DNA from 4 places in the Rhizobium sp. SYY.PMSO genome. Region 2 is predicted to be linked to each of the others. Evidence: predicted binding sites of a transcription regulator. Region 2 holds the regulator's gene; each other region holds the start of a gene.
What was found. Region 2 encodes PhoB, which activates phosphate uptake and scavenging genes when phosphate is short. Its sites were predicted from a motif close to TGTCATNNANCTGTCAT; they were not measured.
Positions count from the first base shown of each region.

Region 1: ACJJVH_RS28930 (Orn/Lys/Arg decarboxylase N-terminal domain-containing protein) is a predicted target of PhoB. The motif match lies at 4,433-4,449, and genes of this name have one in related genera.
Region 3: ACJJVH_RS14125 (1-acyl-sn-glycerol-3-phosphate acyltransferase) is a predicted target of PhoB. The motif match lies at 2,970-2,986, and genes of this name have one in related genera.
Region 4: ACJJVH_RS26220 (acetoacetate decarboxylase) is a predicted target of PhoB. The motif match lies at 3,397-3,413, and genes of this name have one in related genera.

Region 1 covers NZ_CP177351.1:477,440-483,258, forward strand. Annotated here, with positions in the region: gene ACJJVH_RS28920 (MDR family MFS transporter) at 1-842, opposite strand, end outside; gene ACJJVH_RS28925 (N-acetyltransferase family protein) at 1,449-2,009, opposite strand; gene ACJJVH_RS28930 (Orn/Lys/Arg decarboxylase N-terminal domain-containing protein) at 2,031-4,388, opposite strand; gene ACJJVH_RS28935 (ROK family transcriptional regulator) at 4,725-5,819, shown strand, end outside.
Region 2 covers NZ_CP177349.1:116,972-122,790, forward strand. Annotated here, with positions in the region: gene pstC (phosphate ABC transporter permease subunit PstC) at 1-1,149, shown strand, start outside; gene pstA (phosphate ABC transporter permease PstA) at 1,146-2,480, shown strand; gene pstB (phosphate ABC transporter ATP-binding protein PstB) at 2,495-3,310, shown strand; gene phoU (phosphate signaling complex protein PhoU) at 3,362-4,075, shown strand; gene phoB (phosphate regulon transcriptional regulator PhoB) at 4,107-4,790, shown strand; gene ACJJVH_RS00615 (GcrA family cell cycle regulator) at 4,885-5,412, opposite strand.
Region 3 covers NZ_CP177349.1:2,901,087-2,906,905, reverse strand. Annotated here, with positions in the region: gene ACJJVH_RS14140 (M16 family metallopeptidase) at 1-434, shown strand, start outside; gene ACJJVH_RS14135 (TraB/GumN family protein) at 632-1,723, opposite strand; gene ACJJVH_RS14130 (tyrosine recombinase XerC) at 1,854-2,789, opposite strand; gene ACJJVH_RS14125 (1-acyl-sn-glycerol-3-phosphate acyltransferase) at 3,030-3,974, shown strand; gene ACJJVH_RS14120 (AAA family ATPase) at 4,001-5,137, shown strand; gene ACJJVH_RS14115 (primosomal protein N') at 5,195-5,819, shown strand, end outside.
Region 4 covers NZ_CP177350.1:1,733,263-1,739,081, reverse strand. Annotated here, with positions in the region: gene ACJJVH_RS26240 (MurR/RpiR family transcriptional regulator) at 1-91, shown strand, start outside; gene ACJJVH_RS26235 (cystathionine gamma-synthase family protein) at 112-1,395, opposite strand; gene ppk2 (polyphosphate kinase 2) at 1,521-2,435, opposite strand; gene ACJJVH_RS26225 (3-hydroxybutyrate dehydrogenase) at 2,532-3,320, opposite strand; gene ACJJVH_RS26220 (acetoacetate decarboxylase) at 3,540-4,286, shown strand; gene ACJJVH_RS26215 (patatin-like phospholipase family protein) at 4,324-5,481, shown strand; gene ACJJVH_RS26210 (hypothetical protein) at 5,640-5,819, opposite strand, start outside.

The DNA.
Region 1 (5,819 bases), on a different replicon from region 2:
CACCGCACGACGGAATTGCCGAGCACTTCAAGCGAGATCAGGGGCTCTTCCGTGCGCTGCAGGCGTAGGCCGAACACGGCCCAGAGGGCGGCCGAACAGCCCAGCAGCCCTAAGATGATCGGTGACAGCCATGAGTAGCGGCTGCCGCCCCAGTTGAGAGCGAGGAGCAACAGTGCAGTCGCGACGACGAGCAGCATCGCGCCGGCGGCGTCGATGCGGTGCGCGCGAGCGCTCACGGGCAGCTTCTTCAAGGGGTTGTTGATGATTGCCAGCGCCATCAGGCCGAGCGGGATGTTGATCCAGAAGATCAGGGACCAATGCAGGTGCTGGGCGAACGTGCCGCCGAGCAGCGGCCCGGCAATGCTTGCCACCGCCCACGTTCCTGAAATCCAGGCCGCATAACGCGCGCGTTCGCGCGGCGGGACGAGATCGCCGATGACTGTCTGCGACAGTGCGAACAGGCCGCCGCCACCCAGGCCCTGCACCGCGCGGCCGATGATCAGCACCAGCATGTTGGGGGCGAGAGCGCTGATGAGCGAGCCTGCGAGAAAGATGATGATGGCCGCGAAGATGGTCGGGCGGCGACCATGCACATCCGATATCTTGCCGTAGAGCGGCGCCATGGCGGTCGCAGTCAGGAGATAGCCGGTCACGAGCCAGGGCAGATATTCGGGATGCCCGATCGCCTCGCCGATCGTCGGCATGGCAGGGGCGACGATCGTCTGGTCCAGCGCGGCAAGCAGCATGGAAAGCAGAACTCCCGCAATAATGATGTTCTTCTCGGATTCGGAAGGAACAGATGCTGCCGCGGCCTTTTCATTCGGAAAGGTTATCTTATTCATTTCTTTCGTCTCACTCCCCGGCGGCCTTACAGAATCTTGATTGCAATGCTGTCCTACAGCGACGGCGGGCGATCGCCAATCCCTTTGCAGCGTTCGTACCGACGCAATGGTTTGCGATGTTGGACTCTATCTTTGGAACGGACATCGACCGGCCGCTGCTTGTCGGCCTCAAACATGCTGTCCGCATGGCGTGACATCTCGGCAAACCTTATCCGTCACGCCGAGGAATTCCCGGCCCGGCTTCACCCGGAGTTCGTCTATGCCGCAAAACCGGGGCCGTGCCTCGTTGGAGAGAGCACAGGAAAATCGGCCGGCGCCGTCTAAGCTGCCGTCGCCATCTTGCGATGCGTGCAAGGCTTCCTATCTCTTGTCGATCCCCCTACACGGAGCCTCACATGGGCCATCTTGCAACCAATCCGCTTTCCGATCTGCATATGGAGATTCTTCCACCCGAGCGCACCGAGGAGCCTCAGGCGGACGCCACGGCATGTCTTTGCTGTCGAAGGATGCGATCGGCGGCGAAGATGGACGATGACGGCTGCGGCATATGTGACGAGTGCCTGGCGCCATGACGAATGACGCTGCTTATGCATCGGGTCTGTTGCTTCAGCGGGTGGAGAGCGGCGGGGGAGGTGGCGGAGTGGTCGAACCGAAGCCCAGCGAACGTTGGACCATCACGCTGTCCGCCCAGCGACCGTAGCGATAGGCGACTGCCGGCAACAGGCCGACACGGGCGAAACCGAAGCGTTCGTGCAGGGCCAGCGAGGCGACGTTGTCCGCGTCGATATAACCGATCATCTGCCGGAAGCCCGCTGCCGCGCAGGCGTCTATCAGCCCGCGCATGAGCAGGCTCCCGACGCCCTGGCCGACATGCTCGTGATGCACATAGATGGAGTGCTTGACGGTATAGCGATAGGCCGGGCGCTTGCGGAACAACACCACATAGGCATAGCCCACCACCTTTTCGCCTTCGATCGCGACGACATGGGGAAACCTGCGGTTCTTCAAATTCTTGCGGCGCTCCCGCAAATCGTCCGGTTGCGGCGTGTCGCTATCGTCGACCCCATCTTCGACGCCGCGGCGAATATGGCGGCGATAGATCGCCAGCATGGCATCGACGTCGGTATCGCGAGACGGGCGAATGACGATCGTTTTATTCTGCTCCATGATCAAACCTGAATTGCTGGCCTATTCGGCAACGACATAGGTGTGGAGCCTGATGCGGCCGGCGTCATCGGCCTCGCGATAGACTCCCTGAATCTCGACTTCGAAGCCGGGGAAGGTGTTGAAACAGGTTTCGAACATCTTGAGATAGTCGAGCATGGGCTTTGCTTCCTCCGTCAGCCGCTCGCCGGGTACGATGGTGGCGATCCCCGGCGGATAGACGACGAACGGCGTCGTCGCGATGCGGCCGGTAATGGCATCGATCGGCAGATAGTCGACATCGTTGCGAACAAGGCAGCGCGCCGCATCATGCGGCGACATCGCAATCGGCGGCAGATGGTCGGCGGAAAACTGCAGCGTCTGAAGCGCGCTGACATTGGCCTGACGGAAGAAGCCGTGCATTTGCGTGCACAGATCGCGCAGCCGTATCCCTGCATAGCGGCCTGGCCGGCGGCGGTAGAATTCAGGGATTGCCTCCTCCAGCGGCACATTGTCGTCATAGAGTTTCTTGAAGGCGACGAGACCGCTGATCAAGGTGCCGGCCTTGCTGGCCTCGACGCCGGGGGTGAGGAGGAACAGCAGAGAATTGAGGTCGTTCTTCTCCGCGACGATACGGTTTTCGCGCAGATATTGCGCGACCACGGGCGCCGGTATGCCGTGCTCGGTGTATTGCCCGCTTGCGCGATCGAAGCCGGGGGTGAGCAGGGTGAGCTTGTTCGGGTCGGTCATGGCGAAGCCCGGCTCCATGTCCGAAAAGCCGTGCCATGCCGCGCCGGGCGTGAGATGCCAGAAGGCGGGATTGGTAGCGAGCTGGTCGGTGGCGACGCTCTCCCATGGCACGTCATGCACTGCGCCGGGACTGGACACATCCGGGATAGCCACCCGATCCGGCACGAAAGGCTCGAAGAACCACCGACGCTCGGGACGGTGTTCCTTCTCCTCGAATTCACGGCGCACGGCGCGGATCTTCTTGCGCAGCTCGATACCGAGGCGGATCGTGTCGTCCCAGAGCACCTCGCCCGAGCGCCCCTTCATCATCTGCGCGCCGACATCGAGCGAGGCAAACAGCGGATAGAAAGGAGAGGTCGAGGCGTGCTGCATGAAGCTCTCGTTGAAGCGCCGGTGTTCCACACGGCGTTTCTGGCCGGTGATATGCCGGTCCTTCATGTGGATCTGAGAGGCTTGAGAAAAGCTTGCCAGCTGCTTGTGGGTGGATTGCGTCGCGATGATTCCCGGCGCCTCCGGGCCGAGGTCGGCGAGGCCCATGGCGAAGCGTCCGGCATAGAGCGGGTGAAATTTCATGAACCCCGCCCATGCCTCGTCGAAGAGGATGTAGTCGCATAGATGCCCGATGCGCTTGAGGATCATCTCGGCATTGTGAATGGTGCCGTCATAGGTGCACTGCTCCACGACCGCGACGCGGAACGGACGCGGCTTTTTGTAGGCCTCCGGGTCTTTCACAAGCGGATGGGTGCGAATGCGCTCCCGCAGGGCTTCCTCATCCATGGCGGCAAAATCGATGGGGCCGATCAATCCGTAGAGATTGCGGATGGTCGGCAGGTAAACCGGAATGCCGCCGGAGATCATCAGGGCGCCGTGATGAGCGGCCTTGTGGTTGTTGCGGTCGAACAGCACCAGATCGCCGTCCGTGACCAGGGCCGAGAGCGCGACCTTGTTGGATGTCGAGGTGCCGTTCAGGACGAAATAGGTCTTCTCGGCGCCAAAAATCTTGGCAGCCTCCTTCTGTGCGGCCAGTGCCGGGCCTTCATGGGTCAGCAGGTCGCCGAGATCGAGCACCGAATTGTCGAGGTCGTCGCGGAAGACCGCTTCACCCAGATGCTCCATGAACACCCGGCCGATCGGGCTGCGGCTGTAGAAGATGCCGCCATTGTGCCCCGGGCAGGTCCAGAGCTGGTTGCCTTCCTCGGCATAATCGACCAGCGCGCCGAAAAAAGGCGTCTTCAGCGTCTCGGCATATTGCTTGAGCCGGCTGATGAGGCTCTTGGCGATGAAAGCGGGCGTCTCTTCGGAAAGGAAGACGTAGCCGTCGATGAAATCGAGCACCTCGACCGGCACATCCTCGAAGCGTTTGCGGCGGATCAGCAGGATGATCGGAAATTCGAGGCCGCGCCGGCGCATCAGATTGATGAGGGAAGCCGTCTTGCCCTCAAGCCCCTTTTTGCCCCAGTCGACCAGCATGCAGCCGATGGCGGCATCCGTCTGCACGGCGATCTCCGCATCTTCCAGGTTGCGCGCGCGCACGACCTCGAAACCGGAGCGTTCGATCTCCTCGACGATCTGATTGTAGCGAGCTCCCTCCAAATCCTCGCTGTCGAAGGCCGGCGTTGCGAACAGAAAGTTGAAGCGTCTGAAATAATCCATCTCGGTACTCGCTTTTGATCAGGCTTGAGGTGTCGACGCATTTGATGACATGGATGTGACAACGCATCGGATGTCCGAAACGCTGCCGACGACGAGATAGTTTCCAAAATTGTCCGCCATGGTTCGCATGCCGCATCGACAGCTTGCGGGCGGCGGCTCCGTAAGCTCAAGCCTATCTTCCGGCTAAACGTTGCGGATATCCCGGCAAAGCACCAGTGCCAGGGTCGGGCGCCTCATGAAGACTTTAAAAGTCGGGGGCGTATGATATCCGCTCTGTCTTTTCGGCGGTGGCGATGGTAAGGGAGCTTTACGAATGACGATTGCTCCGGGTGTCTTTTGAATACTGCACGGCAACAGACCGGAATTGACGCGCCGCCGCTGACGGAAAGCGCGCGGGCGGTGCTGCGGACGATCGCCAGCAACGGGCCTGCCACCAGACCGCAATTGAGCGCTGCGCTCATGTTCTCCAAGCCCACCATGTCCGCGGCGGTCAGCGAGCTCGAACGTTATGATCTTCTGGCTCCGGCGGGCATCAACCGCGGCTCGGTCGGGCGCACCTCGGTTACCTACGGCCTTGGCCCCGGGGCCGGCTTCGTTGTCGGGATCGATTGCGGAACGACGCATATCAACGCGATCGCGCGCGGTCTCGATGGCGCGACGCTGGCCACGGTGGGAAGGCAGCTGGTCGATAAGTCCGCCGCCGAACGGTTTCGGCTGATCGAAGAGGTTATCAAGCAGCTGCTCTCACAGTTCGAAGCGCGATCGACACCGCTGCGTGCCTTGGTGATCGCTCTTCCCAACATCATCTCGGCTTCGCTCGAGAGAATGTTCGGCCGCGATATACTGCTTCCCATACTGGCACGGCTGCAATCCGCCTACGGAGCGCCCGTACTCCTGGAAAACAACGTCAATTGCGCCGCGCTCGCCGAATATCACGAGGGAGCGGCAAAGCATCACTCCTTCGCGATCTACATGCAGATCGGCGTGAAGACCGGCATGGGCATCGTACTCGATGGACGGCTGTTCCGCGGCTTCAAGGGTGGCGCCGGCGAAATCGGCCATCTGCCGTTTCCCTGGTCGGAGCGGGAGCAGCCGAAGTGGCAGCAGGTGGAAACCTATATGGGCTCGGCGGCGTTGCTGGAGCGCGCGGCCGCGAGCTGGCCGGAAAAGGAAGGAAAGCCGCCGGAAAGCACCAGCGACCTCTTTGCGCGCGTCGAGCAGTCTCCGGCTGCGCGCGCCATTGTCGAACAACATGCCCGGGATGTCGGAAACCTGGCCGCTGCTTGCGTGAGCGTGCTCGATCCGGAACTGATCGTGCTTGGCGGTGGCGTCGGGCAAAATCCGCAGTTGTTGCCGGGCGTAAGAAGTGTCGTGAACGAATTGTGCTGGGCCGTCGAAGTGGTCAATGGCCAGCTGGCCAACCAGGCGACC
Region 2 (5,819 bases):
CTTGCCGAAGTGGCCGGCGGCACGGCCGACCTGCAATTGCTGCTGGCGCAAAAGGGCGTGCCGCTCGCCGTCCGCCCGACGGGCTACATGATCGATGCTGCCGACAGATATAACGACATGCGCGAAGTGAGCCGCATCGTGATGTCGGTGGCGGCGCTCGTCATATCGTTGTTGTGCGCAGCCTATGGCCTGCGTGTCATCGCTCCGCGGTTCCGCGCCCGCAACCGTGTCGAGCAGGTCATTCTCGGCGCTCTCATCGTCGCTTCGTCGATTGCGGTGCTGACGACAGTCGGGATCGTCGTTTCGATGCTTTCGGAAGCGGCGCGCTTCTTCAGCGTGGTCCCCGCCGGCGAGTTCTTTTTCGGCACCGTCTGGGACCCGCGCTTCGCCGCAGCCGGCGCTCAAACCTCCGGAACCTTCGGTCTCATCCCCCTGCTGGCCGGCACGATCTACATCGGCTTCGTCGCCATGCTCTTCGCCGTGCCCATCGGCTTGTTTGCCGCGATCTACATGGCCGAATATGCTTCCGCGCGCGTTCGCGCCATCGCCAAGCCGATGCTGGAGGTTCTCGCCGGTATTCCGACGATCGTCTATGGTTTCTTTGCTCTCGTCACCGTCGGGCCATTCCTCAGAGACCTATCGGCCGATATCGACGGCCTTCTGACCGGAAGCTATACCAGCTTCATCGAGGCGCAGAGCGTGCTGACGGCCGGCTTCGTCATGGGTGTCATGCTCATTCCTTACGTTTCCTCGCTGTCGGACGATATCATCATGGCCGTGCCACGCTCGCTTCGCGACGGCTCGCTCGGTCTCGGCGCCACGCGGTCCGAAACGGTCAAGCGCGTGCTGCTGCCGGCGGCCCTTCCCGGCATTGTCGGTGCGCTGCTCATGACGGCGTCGCGGGCGATCGGCGAAACCATGATCGTCGTGCTGGCCGCCGGCGTCGCCGCGCGCATGCAGTTCGATCCCTTCGAGCCGATGACGACCGTGACCGTCAAGATCGTCAATCAGCTGACCGGCGATCTCGAATTCACCTCGCCCCAGACGCTGGTGGCCTTTGCGCTCGGCATCACGCTGTTCTGCCTGACGCTGTGCCTGAACGTCTATGCCCTCTGCATCGTCCGCCGCTACAGGGAGCAATACGAATGAGCGGCATCGTATCCTCCCCGTCACGCAACATGCCGCGCGGCCTCATGCCGGGCGCGCCGGCGCGGCGCGATATCGGCATCAGGCGCCGTTATGCCGCCGAGCGCCGCTTTCGCGCCTACGGATTTACGGCCGTCATCTTCGGCCTTGTCTTTCTTGCCATCCTCGTCTCCACGGTCGTCCGCAACGGCTATTCCGCCTTCGTACAAACCTCGATCACCCTGCCGATCGAATTCACCGAGACGGTGATCGATCCGTCAGGCAAGCGCGCCGGCGATCCGAAGGTGCTGGTATCGGCCAATTACGCGGCACTGCTGCGCGATGCGCTGGTGAAAGCGCTGGAGATCGATCCCGGCAATCGTGCGCTTATTCGCGAGGCAACGGCCATGGTGTCGGACAGCGCCAGGATCGCGTTGCGCGACAAGGTCGCCGCCAACCCTTCGATCATCGGAACGACGCAGAACGTCACCTTCCTTGCCAGCGCCAACATCGACTCCGCCAACAAGGGGCAGATCGATCTGACCGTCGACGAAAAGGACCGCAAGGTATCCGACCGGCAGCTTGCCTGGATGAAGCGGCTTGGCGAAAGCGGCGCCCTGCACGAGGCGTTCAACAAGGGCCTCTTCCTGTCGGGCAATTCGAGCCGGCCCGAGGCCGCCGGCCTTGGCGTTGCACTGATCGGCTCGCTCTATCTGATGCTGACCGTGCTCGTGCTCGCCCTGCCGGTCGGCGTCGCCGCTTCGATCTACCTGGAGGAATTCGCGCCGAGGAACCGGCTGACGGATCTGATCGAGGTCAACATCAACAATCTCGCCGCCGTGCCGTCGATCGTCTACGGCCTGCTCGGCCTCTCGGTGTTCATCAACATGATGGGCCTGCCGCGCTCGGCATCGCTGGTCGGCGGGCTGGTGCTGAGCCTGATGACGCTGCCGATGATCATCATTGCCACGCGCTCGGCGTTGCGGGCCGTGCCGCCGTCGATCCGCAGCGCCGCGCTCGGCCTCGGTGCGTCGCGCATGCAGGTGGTGTTCCATCACGTCCTGCCGCTCGCCATGCCGGGCATCCTGACGGGCACCATCCTCGGGCTTGCCCATGCGCTCGGGGAGACGGCGCCGCTGCTTCTGATCGGCATGGTTGCCTTCGTCTCCAACTATCCGGCATCGCCCCTCGATCCTTCGACGGCGCTGCCGGTGCAGATCTACATGTGGGCGAGCGAGGCAGAGCGGGCCTTCGTCGAAAGAACCTCCGGGGCCATCATCGTCCTGCTCTTCTTCCTCGTCGCGATGAACATCGGCGCGATCCTGCTGCGCCGCCGTTTCGAACGGCGCTGGTAGGGGAGGGCCGGGAAATGAACATGATGACGGAAGCCGCGAGCGAAAGAGCATTGACCAGAAAGATGAAGACGATCCCTTACAAGATGATCGGCCAGGACGTTTCGGTCTTTTACGGCGACAAGCGCGCTCTCTTCGACGTCAATCTCAGGATCCGCGTCAATACGGTGACGGCGCTGATCGGCCCTTCCGGCTGCGGCAAGTCCACCTTCCTGCGCTGCCTCAACCGCATGAACGATACGATCGAGACCTGCCGCGTCACCGGCAGGATCACGCTCGACGATCAGGACGTCTACGACGACAGCATCGACGTGGTGGAACTGCGCGCCCGCGTCGGCATGGTCTTTCAAAAGCCCAACCCGTTTCCGAAGTCGATCTATGAGAATGTCGCCTACGGTCCGCGCATCCATGGCCTGCACGCATCCAAGGCCGATCTCGATCACATCGTCGAAACCAGCCTGCAGAAGGCGGGCCTCTGGGGCGAGGTGAAGGACAGGCTCCACGATGCCGGCACGAGCCTTTCGGGCGGCCAGCAGCAGCGCCTGTGCATCGCCCGCGCCGTTGCCGTCAGCCCGGAGGTCATCCTGATGGACGAGCCATGCTCGGCCCTCGATCCGATCGCAACCGCAAAGGTCGAAGATCTCATCCACGAGCTGCGGGAAAACTTCACGATCGTCATCGTGACGCATTCCATGCAGCAGGCAGCCCGCGTTTCGCAACGCACCGCAATGTTCCATCTCGGCCATCTGGTTGAGGAGAACGACACCGATAAAATGTTCACCAATCCCGACGATTACCGCACGCAGGATTACATCATGGGCCGTTTTGGTTGATGATGCTGCGCGCGCGGCTCCTTTCACACAGTTCACCTTGAGGATAGAAAAATGGTCTCCACCCACATTCTCTCTGCCTATGACGAAGACCTGAAGTTCCTGACGCGCCGCATTGCGGAAATGGGCGGCCTTGCCGAGCAGATGGTCAGCGACAGCGTACGCGCTTTGGTCAACAGCGACGCGGCCCTTGCCCAGAAGGTCATCTCCGACGATGTCATTCTCGACCATGCCGAACGCGAAATCGGCGATAAGGCGATCGTCACCATCGCGCGCCGTCAGCCGATGGCGGCCGACCTGCGCGAAATCATGGGCTCGATCCGCATCGCCTCCGATCTGGAGCGCGTCGGCGACCTTGGCAAGAACACGGCCAAGCGCGTCATCGCCGTGCAGGGCACCGGCGTTCCGCGCCGTCTCGCCCGCGGTATCGAGCATCTCTCCGAACTGGCACTGAGCCAGCTGAAGGAAGTTCTGGACGTCTATGCGACCCGTTCGCCGGACAAGGCCGTGTCGATCCGCGAACGCGACGAGGAAATCGACGCCATGTATACCTCGCTCTTCCGCGAGATGCTGACCTACATGATGGAAGATCCGCGCAACATCACCACCTGCACGCATCTTCTCTTCTGCGCGAAGAACATCGAGCGCATCGGCGACCATGCCACCAACATTGCCGAGACGATCTATTATATGGCGACCGGCGCCCAGCCCGAAGGCGAGCGGCCGAAGGACGACACGGCCAACACCGTCGGCGCGGTGACGGAATAATCTGGAAGCGAAGAAAGGAGACCACAGGCGCATGGTTCCGAGAGTTGCTGTTGTAGAAGACGAGGAAGCGCTCAGCGTTCTGCTGCGCTACAATCTCGAAGCCGAAGGCTTCGAGGTCGATACGATCCTCAGAGGCGATGAGGCAGAGCTGCGTCTCCAGGAGCGCATCCCCGATCTTCTGATCCTCGACTGGATGCTCCCCGGCGTGTCCGGCATCGAGCTCTGCCGCCGGCTGCGCATGCGGCCGGAGACGGAGCGGCTGCCGATCATCATGCTCACGGCCCGCGGCGAGGAGAGCGAGCGCGTGCGCGGCCTTTCCACCGGCGCGGACGATTACGTCGTCAAGCCGTTCTCGACGCCGGAGCTGATGGCCCGCGTCAAGGCGATGCTGCGGCGCGCCCGCCCGGAGGTCCTCTCCACGGTGCTGCGTTGCGGCGATATCGAGCTGGACCGCGAAACCCATCGCGTCCACCGCAAGAGCCGCGAAGTGCGGCTGGGGCCGACGGAGTTCCGCCTGCTGGAATTCCTGATGTCCTCGCCGGGCCGCGTCTTCTCGCGCTCGCAGCTGCTGGACGGCGTGTGGGGGCACGATATCTATGTCGACGAACGCACGGTCGACGTCCATGTCGGCCGCCTGCGCAAGGCGCTCAATTTTTCCAACATGCAGGATGTCATCCGCACCGTTCGCGGCGCGGGCTATTCCATGGAAGCCTGAGCGGCAAGGCTGCTCGGGCATCGACATCGACATGCGGCGGAAATAGAAAACGGGCCCCGAGGGGCCCGTTTCTCTTTGAATTTGCTTATAGCTTTCAGCCGTTGTTGCGCCGGCGATCATGCACTGGCTGGTAGGCCATGCGCTGGTGATAGGTGCAGTAAGGCGAGGAATCCGGGCTGTCGTTGCCGCAGAAGTGGAAATCGTCCTTCAGCGGATCGCCGACCGGCCACTTGCAGGTGCGCTCCGTCAGCTCCGTCAGGCCGAGGCGGCGGGAGATCGGAACGACGACGTTCGATGCCGGACGATATTGGATTTCGTTGACTGAATCGACCTCGACCTCTTCCTTCAGCATGGTTGCGCCCTGCTGGCGGGTAACCACGGTGCGGGTTGCCACGCGCGAGCCGAAGCTGGCAGGGCGCGGTGCCGTGGCGCTGCGCTTCGGGGTGCGCGCTGCAGTTGCCGTGCCACCGGCCTTTGCCCGGCCCGGGAGGTTCAGGCGATGTACCTTGCCGATGACGGCATTACGGCTCACGCCACCAAGCTGCGCCGCGATCTGGCTGGCGCTCAACCCTTCGGACCATAGCTTTTTCAGCTTCTCGACGCGTTCGTCTGTCCAATTCATGCCCTGTCTCCGCTGTCGCGTTTCCGATGGCAGAATCCCTCACCATTGCCTCGCATGGTAACAAGGCGCGAAACGCTCTAAAATTGTGGTGACTAGTTCCGCCGCATGCAGTCTAGCAATTGGTTTTTAACCTAGTGTGAGGCTGACTCCGTGACAAGAGTCGCGGGAATCTTGAGGAATCGATTTCTAGGTTTTCCCCAACTTGCTGTCCGGGCGTGGCATTTCTGCAATAGGCGCCGTCGAACCCATCTCTTTTGCCCGCAAGCGCTTTCTCGCACCTGCTAAAGCGCCAGTTTTGTTGACATCGCGGTGCAAAACATCAATAGTGCCCGAGCCGCCGCAAGGCGGCATTTTTGATTTTTTCGGACCCGTTTCATCAAACGGAAGCGATTGGTCCTTAAAGTTGT
Region 3 (5,819 bases), 970 kb from region 2:
ACCAGTTCCGGGTCGCGGAAGGGGCAACCTACAGCCCGCAGGGCGATGTCGATCTCTCGCGATCGATCCCCGGCTATGGTTTTTCCTATGTCTATGTCGAGACGACGCCCGCCAAGGTGGATCATTTCTTCGATCTGGTGGACAGGATTACGGCCGATCTGCGCGACGGAGACGTTTCGTCCGACGAGCTGGAGCGGGCCAAGCTTCCGATCATCGAAGCGGTAAAGAGAGCGCAGCAGACCAACAGCTACTGGCTTCAGAACCTGCACGGCGCCCAGACGGACCCTCGGCGCCTGGAGCGGATTCGCAGCAGCATCAACGGCTATCAGGCGGTTACCGCAAAGGATGTCCGCGCCATCGCAACGACATATCTCAGGCCGGAGGCTTCCTGGCGGCTGAAGATATTGCCGGCGAACGGATCGGCCGTGCGTTAAAGCACTCCGCCCGGCCACCCGGCAGCAAGAGCGGTTCCGCGTTTCACGGAATCGCTGAGCCGCTCTATCTCTTTAGTTCGTACGCGATTGCGCACGGAGAACCGCTGCGTACTTGCCCACCATCGCGCTGATCGCACCGTTTCACCGGCTGATCGTCGCGATCATGCTTGCCGATTTCGCCAGGCGCATGCGGGAGGTCAGTTGGCGGCCGTCACCGTAAAGCCCTGTTGTCGCAGCAGCGCCACGAGGCCTTGGTCGCCGACGAGGTGCAGTGCGCCGACGGCGATAAAGACATTGCCCTTGTCGAGGATCGGCACAGCCCGCTCTGCCATCACCTTGTTGCGGTCGAGGATGATGCGCTGCTCGAATGCGGCGGTATCGTCGTCCGAAATCTTCTGGTCCGGCTCGATCACCTTCAGCATCGGGATCATCGCGCCGATATTGCCGGCAAGATAGAGATCGGTCATCGTTTCATTGACGTCGTTGATCCTGTCGCCCAGCTCAAGCGTCTGCATCAGCGACTTCAGATGCAACGCGATCGGAAGATCGCTCATGGCCTTGGCCTGCTCGGCAAGCGTTTCCAGGCCCCTGACCTGCTTGCCTTCGGCGGCGGCATCGGTCGCGAGCTTCTGGTCGAGGAACTTCGCTCCGGCCGCCTTGCGGCGCACCTCGCAACCCGTGACCTCGAAGGAGCTCGATATCAGCCATGGCTGCATGCGCGAAACGGCGGCAAGCGTCAGGCCGCGCTCCTTCAGCCCTGCCTCCAGGCGTGCATTGTCTTCCGGCGACAGATGCTCGCTGATGGTCGAGCCGTCGGTGAGCATGGTCAAGGAGGGATTGGCGAAAAGGGCTGCCGCCGCCTTCTTGTCGTCCAGAATCTCGTCGGATTCGACGACGATGGTATCGGCTTCGGCCGCAGCGTCGGCCGCACCCTTCGGCATGGTGAGCACGCGCGAATCCGAGACATGCATGGTGCCGAGCAGCCATGACGGCTTCAGGCCGGGCTTCTCGATCTTCCAGAAGATGCCCTTGCCATTTTCCACCTTGTCGCCGGCGGCGATGATGGAGGCGTATTTTGCCGGATCGCTCTTTTCAAGCTCGGACATGAGATCCTTACCACCGCATCTGTCGGATACCGCTCCTTCGGCATGGGCCGGCTGCAGCGTCAGCAAGGTCGCGAGCAGCAGGATAGCCAGCATCAACGGAAAGGCTGTGGCAAACCAGAGCAGGATATCGCCGCGCGTCGGCTTCACCGACCGCATCGTCTTGGATCCGAGGGCAGAAATCATCGAAATCTTCCATTCGCAGACGGCGTGAATCCTGATGCAGGAAAGTGGCTTTCAGGAGACACGCCGACAGATGCTTCTGCTCTATGCGTTCGAGACGGAGATTCCCTTAACGCGCGAGGTTAATCTTTTCTTACGCGCGCGGATGGGCGCGATCGTAGACTTCGAGCAAACGCGAGGAATCGACGCCGGTGTAGACTTGCGTCGTCGACAGGCTGGCGTGGCCGAGCAGTTCCTGGATGGTGCGCAAATCGCCGCCTCCGGCCAGCAGATGGGTGGCAAAGGAATGACGAAGCGCATGGGGTGTCGCGGTATCCGGCAGGCCGAAGGCGCCGCGCAGCTTCTGCATGCCGTGCTGGATGATGCCTGGCTGCAGCTTGCCGCCGCGCGCGCCGCGAAAGAGCGGGCCGCCGGCATCGAGATGATAGGGGCAGATCGCCCGGTAGTGGTCGACCGCTTCGACGACGATCGGCAGCAGCGGCACCAGCCGCGTCTTGTTGCCCTTGCCGGTGATGCGCAGCGAGGTTGCGCCTTTCGGCATGTCCTCCGGTTTCAGATCGAGCGCTTCGGAGATGCGCAGGCCGCAGCCGTAGAGCAGGGTCAGCACCGCCGCGTCGCGCGCGGCGATCCAGGGCTCCTCGTGCAGCTGCGCCTCGTCGCTGACGACCGTGATCGCCTGCTTGTCGGAAAGCGGCTTGGGAAGCGACTTCGGTTGTTTCGGCGAGCGCACGGCGGCGGCTCCGGCAGCGTTCACCAGCCCCTTCTTTTCGAGGTAGCGCAAAAGTGAACGAAGGCCGGCGAGATTGCGCCCCAGCGATCGCGCGCCGGCGCCATCCTTTCGGCGTGCGGCGAGAAAGGCGCGGAAGTCTGCGGGGCGCAGCGCGTGAATATCCGCAATCGTCGCCGGGCCGCCGAGATGGCCGGTGAGAAAGGTCAGGAATTGCCGCGTGTCGCGCTCGTAGGCGGTCAGCGTATGGGCTGCAAGCCGCCGCTCCTGACCCAATGCCTCGAGCCAGCGGCTGCGTTCGGCCATCAACCTCGGGTCGGCGATGATCAACAATTCGTTCAGTGGAAAACCCCTTGAAATTCGGATTCCTTCTGCCACTTTGAAGGAAGGAAGGTTATGGAATCGCTAACTTTCCTGTAGTCGCGCTGCCTTTCCCCGCACCGGGGATGCGGCTGCACTTCAAAAACTGCACATCGGCCGATTTCCGATCCCGGATGATCCGGCCGGTCCATGCGAGGCGCTTGTCATGCTTCGATCATATTCGATTGCGAAAGAATATATCCCAACCATTCAGGACACTTCATGGCACGTCGCGGTTCGATAACTGCACTGGGACAGCTTGCAGAAACGATCGCTCTCGTGTCTCAGGGCCAGCCGGGACATATCGTCGATACGCTGATCGCCGAGCGCGGGCAGAAGATCGTGCGCAATCCGCTATGGCCGGTCATGCGCCCCTTTCTCTACACGCTGCTGCGCTACAACAAGGCGATCGAATTTGCCGATGACGTCGCCAAGCTTTCGGGCTTCCAGTGCTTCGAATATATGAGCGATCTGCTCAGGCTCGATATCGGCGTGACCCATGCCGAGCGCATTCCGGCCTCCGGCGGCTTCATTCTCGTCAGCAACCATCCGACGGGCATTGCCGACGGCGTCGCCGTCTTCGACCTTCTGAAGTCGCGCCGGCCGGATATGATGATCTTCGCCAATCGCGATGCCGTGCGGGTCAATCCGCGTTTCGCCGAGATGATTATCCCGGTGGAATGGCGCGAGGAATACAAGAGCAAGCCGAAGACGCGCGAAACGCTGCAGCTGACCAATCGCGCCGTCGCCGACGGCAAGGTCACGGTGCTGTTTCCCTCGGGCCGCATCGCCTATTGGGCGAACGGCAGGCTGAACGAGCGCCCGTGGAAGACATCGGCCGTGGGGCTGGCGCGCAAATACAACCTGCCGATCCTGCCCGTGCATCTGACGGCGCGCAATTCCGGCCTGTTCTACTGGTTCGCCAAATGGTCGACGGAACTGCGCGACATGACGGTGTTTCACGAGCTGCTCAACAAGCGCGGCGACCGCTTCGATTTTCTCATCGGCAACCTTATTCCCGTCGAGCATCTGGACGGCGACGTCAACGAGGTCACGAAGGCGCTGGAGAAGCACACGGTCGTCGACCTTGCTGCCGACGACAATGCAACCTTCTCGCCGCTCGCTCCTTCCAAAGACGACGACAGTCTGGTTCCGCATTCTCTTTGATATCGGAATCGGTTAAACCCCGGAGCATGCAACTTCGCTCCATGTTTGCCCAGAATTATCGCTCCCTGCGTGCGATCCGGATGGATCTTTCCGATGTCAACCTGTTCATCGGCGAGAACGGCGTCGGAAAATCAAACCTTTATCGTTCGTTGCAGCTGGTGCAGGCGGCGGTTCGCGGGCGGCTGGCGCATGAGATTTCCAGCGAGGGCGGCATGTTTTCGGCCATGTGGTCGGGCAAGCGGCGTTCGCATGAGCCCGCCCGCATCCGTTTCGACGTCGAGCTGCTCGACCCGGAAAGAGCGGCGATCTTCCGCTACTGGATCGAAGCGGGCATGCGTCCGCCCTGCGCATCCGCCGGATTTCCGCTGGAACCGCAAGTCAAGGCCGAGGAACTGTCGGTCGAGGCCGGGCGTCGGCCGGTGACGATGATGAAGCGCGAAGGTCCCGGTATTTCCGTGCGCGGAGAGGCCGGCCGCATGGAGCAGCACCGCGAGCAGGCCCTGACGTCGGAAACGGCGATCGCGCTGCTCGGCGATGCCGGATATTTTCCCGAGGTCGGCACCTTCCGCCGTGCCGTCGATGCCTGGCGGTTTTATCATGGCTTCCGCACCGATCGCGGTTCGCCGCTGCGGGCGCCATGCCTTGCGGTCACGGCGCCCATGCTGGACGAGGACGGAGCCAATATCGCCGCCGTCTTCGCCACCCTCGTCCATACGCGCGAGGATACCGTCGAATTGGATCGTGTTCTTGCCGCAGCGCTCGGCGGGGCGCGGCTCGTCGTGCCCGAACCGCAGGAAACGGCGGATTTCGGCCTGATGCTGCCGGAGTTTCCCAACCGCGTCTTCCAGCCGCGCGAGCTCTCCGATGGCCAGATCCGCTTTCTCGGACTTGCCGCGGCGCTGATGTCCTATCGCCTGCCGCCGCTGATCGCGCTCAACGAGCCGGAGGCGAGCCTGCATCCCGACATGCTGCCGCCGCTCGCCGATATGATCGCCGAGGCCGCCAAGACAAGCCAGATCTGGATCGTCACCCATTCCGAGCTTCTGGCGCAGGCGGTGCGCGAGCGTTGCGGCGCCAGGCCGCGCCGCGTGGTCCGCGAAGACGGCTCCACCTGGATCGACGGCATGCGGCTGACCGGCGAAATCGGTGACGACGATGAATAGCGGCAGCCGGGCAATGCGGGTTTTCTTTTGCGCCTGTCCGGGGCATGGTTTGCCGCAATGAGTAAAGATTCTTCCGATCTGTTCGGTGCGCTTTTCGAGGCGGCGCCCGCAAAACCTGTGATGGCCCGCACGGTTCCGGTTCTCGTTCCGCTGCCGGCGCCAAGAGCCTATTCCTACGCCGTGCCTGAGGGTATGGCGGTGGAGCCGGGTTCGGTGGTGCAGGTGCCGCTCGGGCCGAGGCAGGTCATCGGCGTCGTCTGGGACGGCGATGACGACGATGGCTTCGATCCCAAGAAGCTCCGGCCCATCAGCCATGTGTTCGATTGCCCGCCGCTCGGCAGGCATATGCGCGATTTCATCGACTGGGTTGCCACTTACACGCTGTCGCCGCCGGGGCTGGTGGCGCGCATGGCGCTGAGGGCACCGGCCGCCTTCGATCCCGAACCGATGATCGAGGGGCTGCGCTTCGTCGGAGGCCAGCCGGAGCGCCTGACGCCGGCGCGCGCCAAGGTGATGGAGATTGCCGCCGACGGATTGTCGTGGACGCGCCTTGGCCTGGCGCATGCGGCCGGCGTTTCCACCAGCGTCGTCGACGGGCTGATCTCGCAGGGCATTTTCGAAACCATCTTCCTGCCGCCACCGCCGGTGGTCGCCAGGCCCGATCCGGAATTCACAGGATCGC
Region 4 (5,819 bases), on a different replicon from region 2:
CAATATGATCGTCCTTCTGCGTGGCAAGGTGGACGAGCGCGTCGAGCTTCTGACACGATTGCAGGATGTCTTCGGCGATTTCGAAAGCTGAGCCGAGGCGGCTGGGCTTCATCAAGCGCTGTCGAGGGCGGCCGCGAGGTCGGCGATGAGATCGTCCGGATGTTCGATGCCGATCGACAGGCGGATCGTGGATTCCAGCACGCCGATGCGGTGGCGGACGTCCATGGGAACGCCGGAATGCGTCGTTGTTGCGGGATGGGAGGCGAGCGATTCCGTGCCGCCGAGGCTGACGGCGAGCTTGAAGAGCTGCAGCGCGTTCAGGAACTTGAACGATGCCGGCTGTCCGCCTTTGATATCGAAAGAGAAGGTGGAGCCTGCGCCGCTGCACTGGGCGGCGAAGGTGCGGCCCGTTGGTGAGTTCGGGTCCGTGTAGGGCAGATAGTGAATCTGCTCGACCTTCGGGTGATCGCGCAGGAAATCGGCCACCGCCCGGGCGTTGCTGTTTGCCCGCTCCATGCGGAGCTGCAGCGTTTCCAGCGAGCGGCCGAGCATCCAGCAGGAATGCGGGTCGAGCTGCGTGCCGATCGCGCCGCGCAACGCCTTGACCTGCCTGACGACGGCTTTCGAGCCGAGTGCGGCGCCTGCGATCAGATCGGAATGGCCGCCGACATATTTGGTCAGCGAATAAAGCGAGATATCCGCCCCATGCTCGATCGGCCGCTGGAAGATCGGGCCGAGCAGGGTATTGTCGCATGCGATGATCGGCGTATGGCCCTGCTTCCTGCCGATCGCGTCGGCAACGCGGCGGATCATGGCGATATCGACCAGGCTGTTCGTCGGATTGGCCGGGGTTTCCACGAAAATGACCGATACGCGGCCTTTTGCCATCGCCTCCTCGGCGCTGGACATCACCGAGACCTCGTTGACGCCGTCGGCAAATCCGACGGCGGATACGCCCATATTGAGGAATGTCTTGGCGATGAGCGTTTCCGTGCCGCCATAGAGCGGCTGGGAATGCAGGATCGTATCGCCCGGGCGCACGAAAGTCAGAAGGGTGGTGGCGATCGCCGACATGCCCGAGGAGAACAGCGCGCCGCTTTCCGTCCTTTCGTAGACGGCAAGACGGTCCTCGACGATTTCGCTGTTGGGATGGTTGAAGCGCGAGTAGACGAGGCCGACGCCCCGGCCTGCAGGGGGCTCGTTGCGGCCGGATATGTAATTGAAGAAATCGCGCCCGTCCTCGGCCGACTTGAAGACGAAGGTGGAGGTGAGGAAAACCGGAGGCTTGACCGCGCCCTCGGACAGCTCCGGGTCGTAGCCGTAATTCAGCATCTGGGTTTCAGGATGCAGGGCGTGGTTGCCGATATGGGTTTTTGAGGGATGCGGCGCAGTCATGACGGTCTCCTCAGCCGACGACACGAATTTCACGATCGTATCATATCATCACTTGAGGGGACTGGCCCGCCATAGTCTTCGGCGGAAGACGGGCCCGCACGGGCGAGCCCGTCCCGTCGACTACGTCAGTAGATTTCCGGAACGTACATTTCCGGCGGTACGGGCGTGCGGTGGTAATCCTCGTGGCGGAGGCGCTCCGGCAGGATGATTTCCGGCTTCGGCACGGTCTCGTAGGGAATCTGGTTCAAAAGATGGGCGATGCAGTTGAGGCGCGCCTTCTTCTTGTCGACCGCCTGAACCACCCACCACGGCGCTTCCGGAATGTGGGTGCGCTCCAGCATCTCTTCCTTGGCCTTGGTGTATTCCTCCCAGTGGACGCGGCTCTGCAGGTCCATCGGCGACAGCTTCCACTGCTTCAACGGGTCCTGAATGCGCATGTTGAAGCGGAATTCCTGCTCTTCATCGGTGATGGAGAACCAGTATTTGAGCAGGATGATGCCGGAGCGAACCAGCATGCGCTCGAAATCCGGCACGGAACGGAAGAATTCTTCCAGCTCTTCGGGCGAGCAGAAGCCCATGACGCGCTCCACACCGGCGCGGTTGTACCAGCTGCGGTCGAACAGCACCATTTCGCCCGCGGTCGGCAGATGGGCGGTGTAGCGCTGGAAATACCATTGATGCCGCTCGCGCTCGGTCGGCGCAGGCAGGGCGACGACGCGGCAGACGCGCGGGTTGAGGCGTTGCGTCACGCGCTTGATGGCGCCGCCCTTGCCGGCGGAATCGCGGCCCTCGAACAAGACGACGACCTTGAGCTTTTTGTATTGCACCCAGTCCTGCAGGCGGACGAGTTCGTGCTGAAGGCGGAAGAGCTCGCGGAAGTAGAGCTTGCGCTCGAGCGACGGTCCGGCAGTCTCGATCATGCCTTCGGCGACCAACTCGTCCAGCCGATCCTCTTCGAGCTGCATCTCCAGCTCTTCGTCGAAGCTGTCGACGATCTCGGCCTTGATGCGGTTGAGCGGATCCTGGGTATCATCGGTCATTATGCGCCTCCTGCTCTGTTTTCCATGTTGATGCTGTGGTGTTCGACCACAGAGACCGGCACCGCCGTTCGAACATGCGCCGGCTATGGCTTCGGCTTACTCGGCGGTCCAGCCGCCGTCGACGGAAAGTGTCGTGCCGGTAATCTGCTTGGCGGCGTCGCCGCACAGGAAAACGGCGATGGCGGCGACCTCGTCGACGGTCACGAATTCCTTCGTCGGCTGGGCGGCAAGCAGTACGTCGTGCTTGACCTGCTCTTCCGTCATGTTGCGGGCCCTCATGGTCTCTGGGATCTGCTTTTCGACCAGCGGCGTCCAGACATAGCCGGGCGCGATGGAGTTGACGGTGACGCCGTCGCGCGCGGCTTCGAGAGCGATGGTCTTGGTCAGGCCGGTAATGCCATGCTTGGCCGAGACATAGGCCGACTTGAACGGCGAGGCGACGAGCGCATGCGCCGAGGAAGTGTTGATGATGCGGCCCCATTTGCGCGCCTTCATGCCGGGAATGGCGGCCTTGATGGCATAGAAGGCGGCGAGAAGGTTGATGCGGATGATCGCTTCCCACTTGTCGTCGGGGAATTCCTCGATCGGGGCGACGAACTGGATGCCGGCGTTGTTGACCAGGACATCGAGGCTGCCGAAAGCGCCCTCGGCTTCACGCACCATCGCGGTGACTTCCTCGCCATTCATCATGTTGGCGCCGGAGTAGCGGCACTTCACGCCGAAATCGGCTTCGATGGCGGTCCGTTCCTTTTCGATCGCATCGGCATCGCCAAGGCCGTTGATGGTGACATTCGCACCCTCGGCGGCGAAGGCGCGCGCAATCGCAAGCCCGATACCGCTCGTGGAACCGGTGACCAGCGCATTCTTCGAAGTCAACGAACCCATTCTGCTACTCCCGCAATCCCTATGGTATGGTTGAATAAAGGAAAATGCCGATAAGGGCGCACACTGCCAGCCTCATATGTCGCTTTGATAACAGTGCCTGTGTGGCCTTCCGCCGCTCCGCGCTGGCACCCCACACTTCCACCTGACACTTCATTGTCATGCAAGCGTGCAAGTTTCCGCTCCGGCACCCGGCGATTTCCTCCAACGACGGACAATACGATGAAGGTCGAAGACATTCTCAAGCATGCCTATGCGATGCCGCTGACCAATCCTTCCTATCCCCCCGGCCCCTACAGGTTCTTCGATCGCGAATACATCATCATCACCTACCGCACGACCCGCGAAGCCCTGGAGGCCGTGGTGCCCGAGCCGCTCGAAATCGACGAGCCGCTGGTGAAATACGAATTCATCCGCATGCCGGATTCCACAGGCTTCGGCGACTACACCGAGACCGGACAGGTCATCCCGGTCAGCTATCGCGACCAGCGCGGCGGCTATGTCCATTCCATGTACCTGGACGACGATGCGCCGATCACCGGCGGCCGCGAGATCTGGGGCTTTCCCAAAAAGCTCGCCAATCCGAAGATCGTCAACGAAGGCGAGGTCATCGTCGGCACGCTGCATTACGGCAGCGTTCTCTGCGCCACGGGCACGATGGGCTACAAGCACAAGCCGGTCGAGCAGGCGCCGCTTCTGGCCGCCCTGTCCGAACCCAATTTCCTGATCAAGATCGTGCCGCATGTCGACGCCAGCCCACGCATCTGCGAACTGGTGCGCTACTACCTGACCGATATCGCCATCAAGGAGGCCTGGACCTCTCCCGCTGCCCTGGATCTCAGGCCGCACGTCATGGCCGATGTCGCGCGGCTGCCGGTTCTCGACGTGGTCTCGGCCGTTCATTTCACCGCCGACCTGACGCTCGGGCTGGGCGAAGTCGTTCACGACTACCTCGCCGAGCGCAGGTAATCGAAAGCCTTATCGTTAACCTTGCTGGAGACGGATCGTGCTCGAACGAAATACCAAGGCCGCAGCGCCGACCATCCCGGAAATCGCCGCTCAATATGATCGGGTTGCCCTCGTATTCCAGGGTGGCGGCGCGCTCGGCGCCTATCAGGCCGGCGTCTACCAGGCGCTTGCCGAAACGGGATGCGAGCCGACGTGGCTTTCGGGCGTCTCGATCGGCGCGGTCAACGCCGCCATCATCGCCGGTAACGATCCGGGCAGGCGCCTGCAGCGTCTGGAGCAGTTCTGGCAGATCATCTCCGGCCGCAAGATCTGGGCCTATACGCCGGAAGGCGATTTCTTCCGCGATATCCGCAACCGTACCAGCTCGTGGATGACCATGACGATGGGCCAGCCCGGCTTCTTCAAGCCGCGCTTTCCCAATCCATGGTTCGAGCTGCCGGGCGCCGAGGGTGCGACCAGTTTCTACGATTCCGCCGAGCTGAAGAAGACGCTGGAGATGCTGATCGACTTCGATGTGCTGAACGACGGCAAGAAGCGCTTCAGCGTCGGCGCGGTGAATGTCCGCACCGGCAACTTCGTCTATTTCGACACCGATAATATCCGCATCGGCCCCGAGCACATCATGGCAAGCGGCGCCCTGCCTCCGGCCCTGCCGTCGATCCGCATCGAAGGCGAATATTACTGGGACGGCGGCATCGTCTCCAACACGCCGCTGCAATATCTGCTCGATCAGGAAGAAGACCGCAGCTCGCTTGTGTTCCAGGTGGATCTGTTCAGCGCCCGTGGCGTGCTGCCGCGCAGCATGCCCGACGTCCTCTCCCGCCACAAGGACATCATGTATTCGAGCCGCACGCGGCAGAATACCGACAATTTCAAGCGCATTCACGGACTGAAGATGAAATTGCTGGGCGCGCTGAAGCGTGTTCCCAAGGAGCAGCTGACACCCGAAGAGGAAGAGCTGATCACGGACTATTCCGACGCCGGAGTCGTCAACATCGTGCACCTGATCTATCAGCACAAGAACTATGAAGGCCATGCCAAGGACTACGAGTTCTCAGGCACCTCGATGCGCGAGCACTGGGATATGGGGCTGGAGGACACCAAGCGCACGCTGCGTCACACCGAATGGCTGCTGCCGCCCTTCACCGACGATGCCGTCGCCATTCACGACCTGCACCGCGAAGATCCGGTCTGAGGCCGCAGGCGGGTTCCGGCGGCCCTTGCGTCTCTTGTGCGATGAGAGGGCGGCTTCTCAAGCGACCGATCGATATCAGCCCTGCTTGAGCCAATGTGGGCGGACTGCCTGTTGGCGCGGTTGCCGCACATTCAGGTGCCGCATCCGCGCCGGCTTGCTCAACGGGCCTTGTAGCTGACCGAGAGCTTCGCGGTTGCCAGGGCAGCCTGAGCAAGCTGCGCGCCGTTGAAATCGAGAGTGTCGACCGTCAACGGCTTGTCGAAGGCAAGGTCGAGCGTGAAGAAGCCGGTCGGGTGAGGCAGGTCCTGCACGAAGCGCAGCAGCGCCTTCTTCGATTC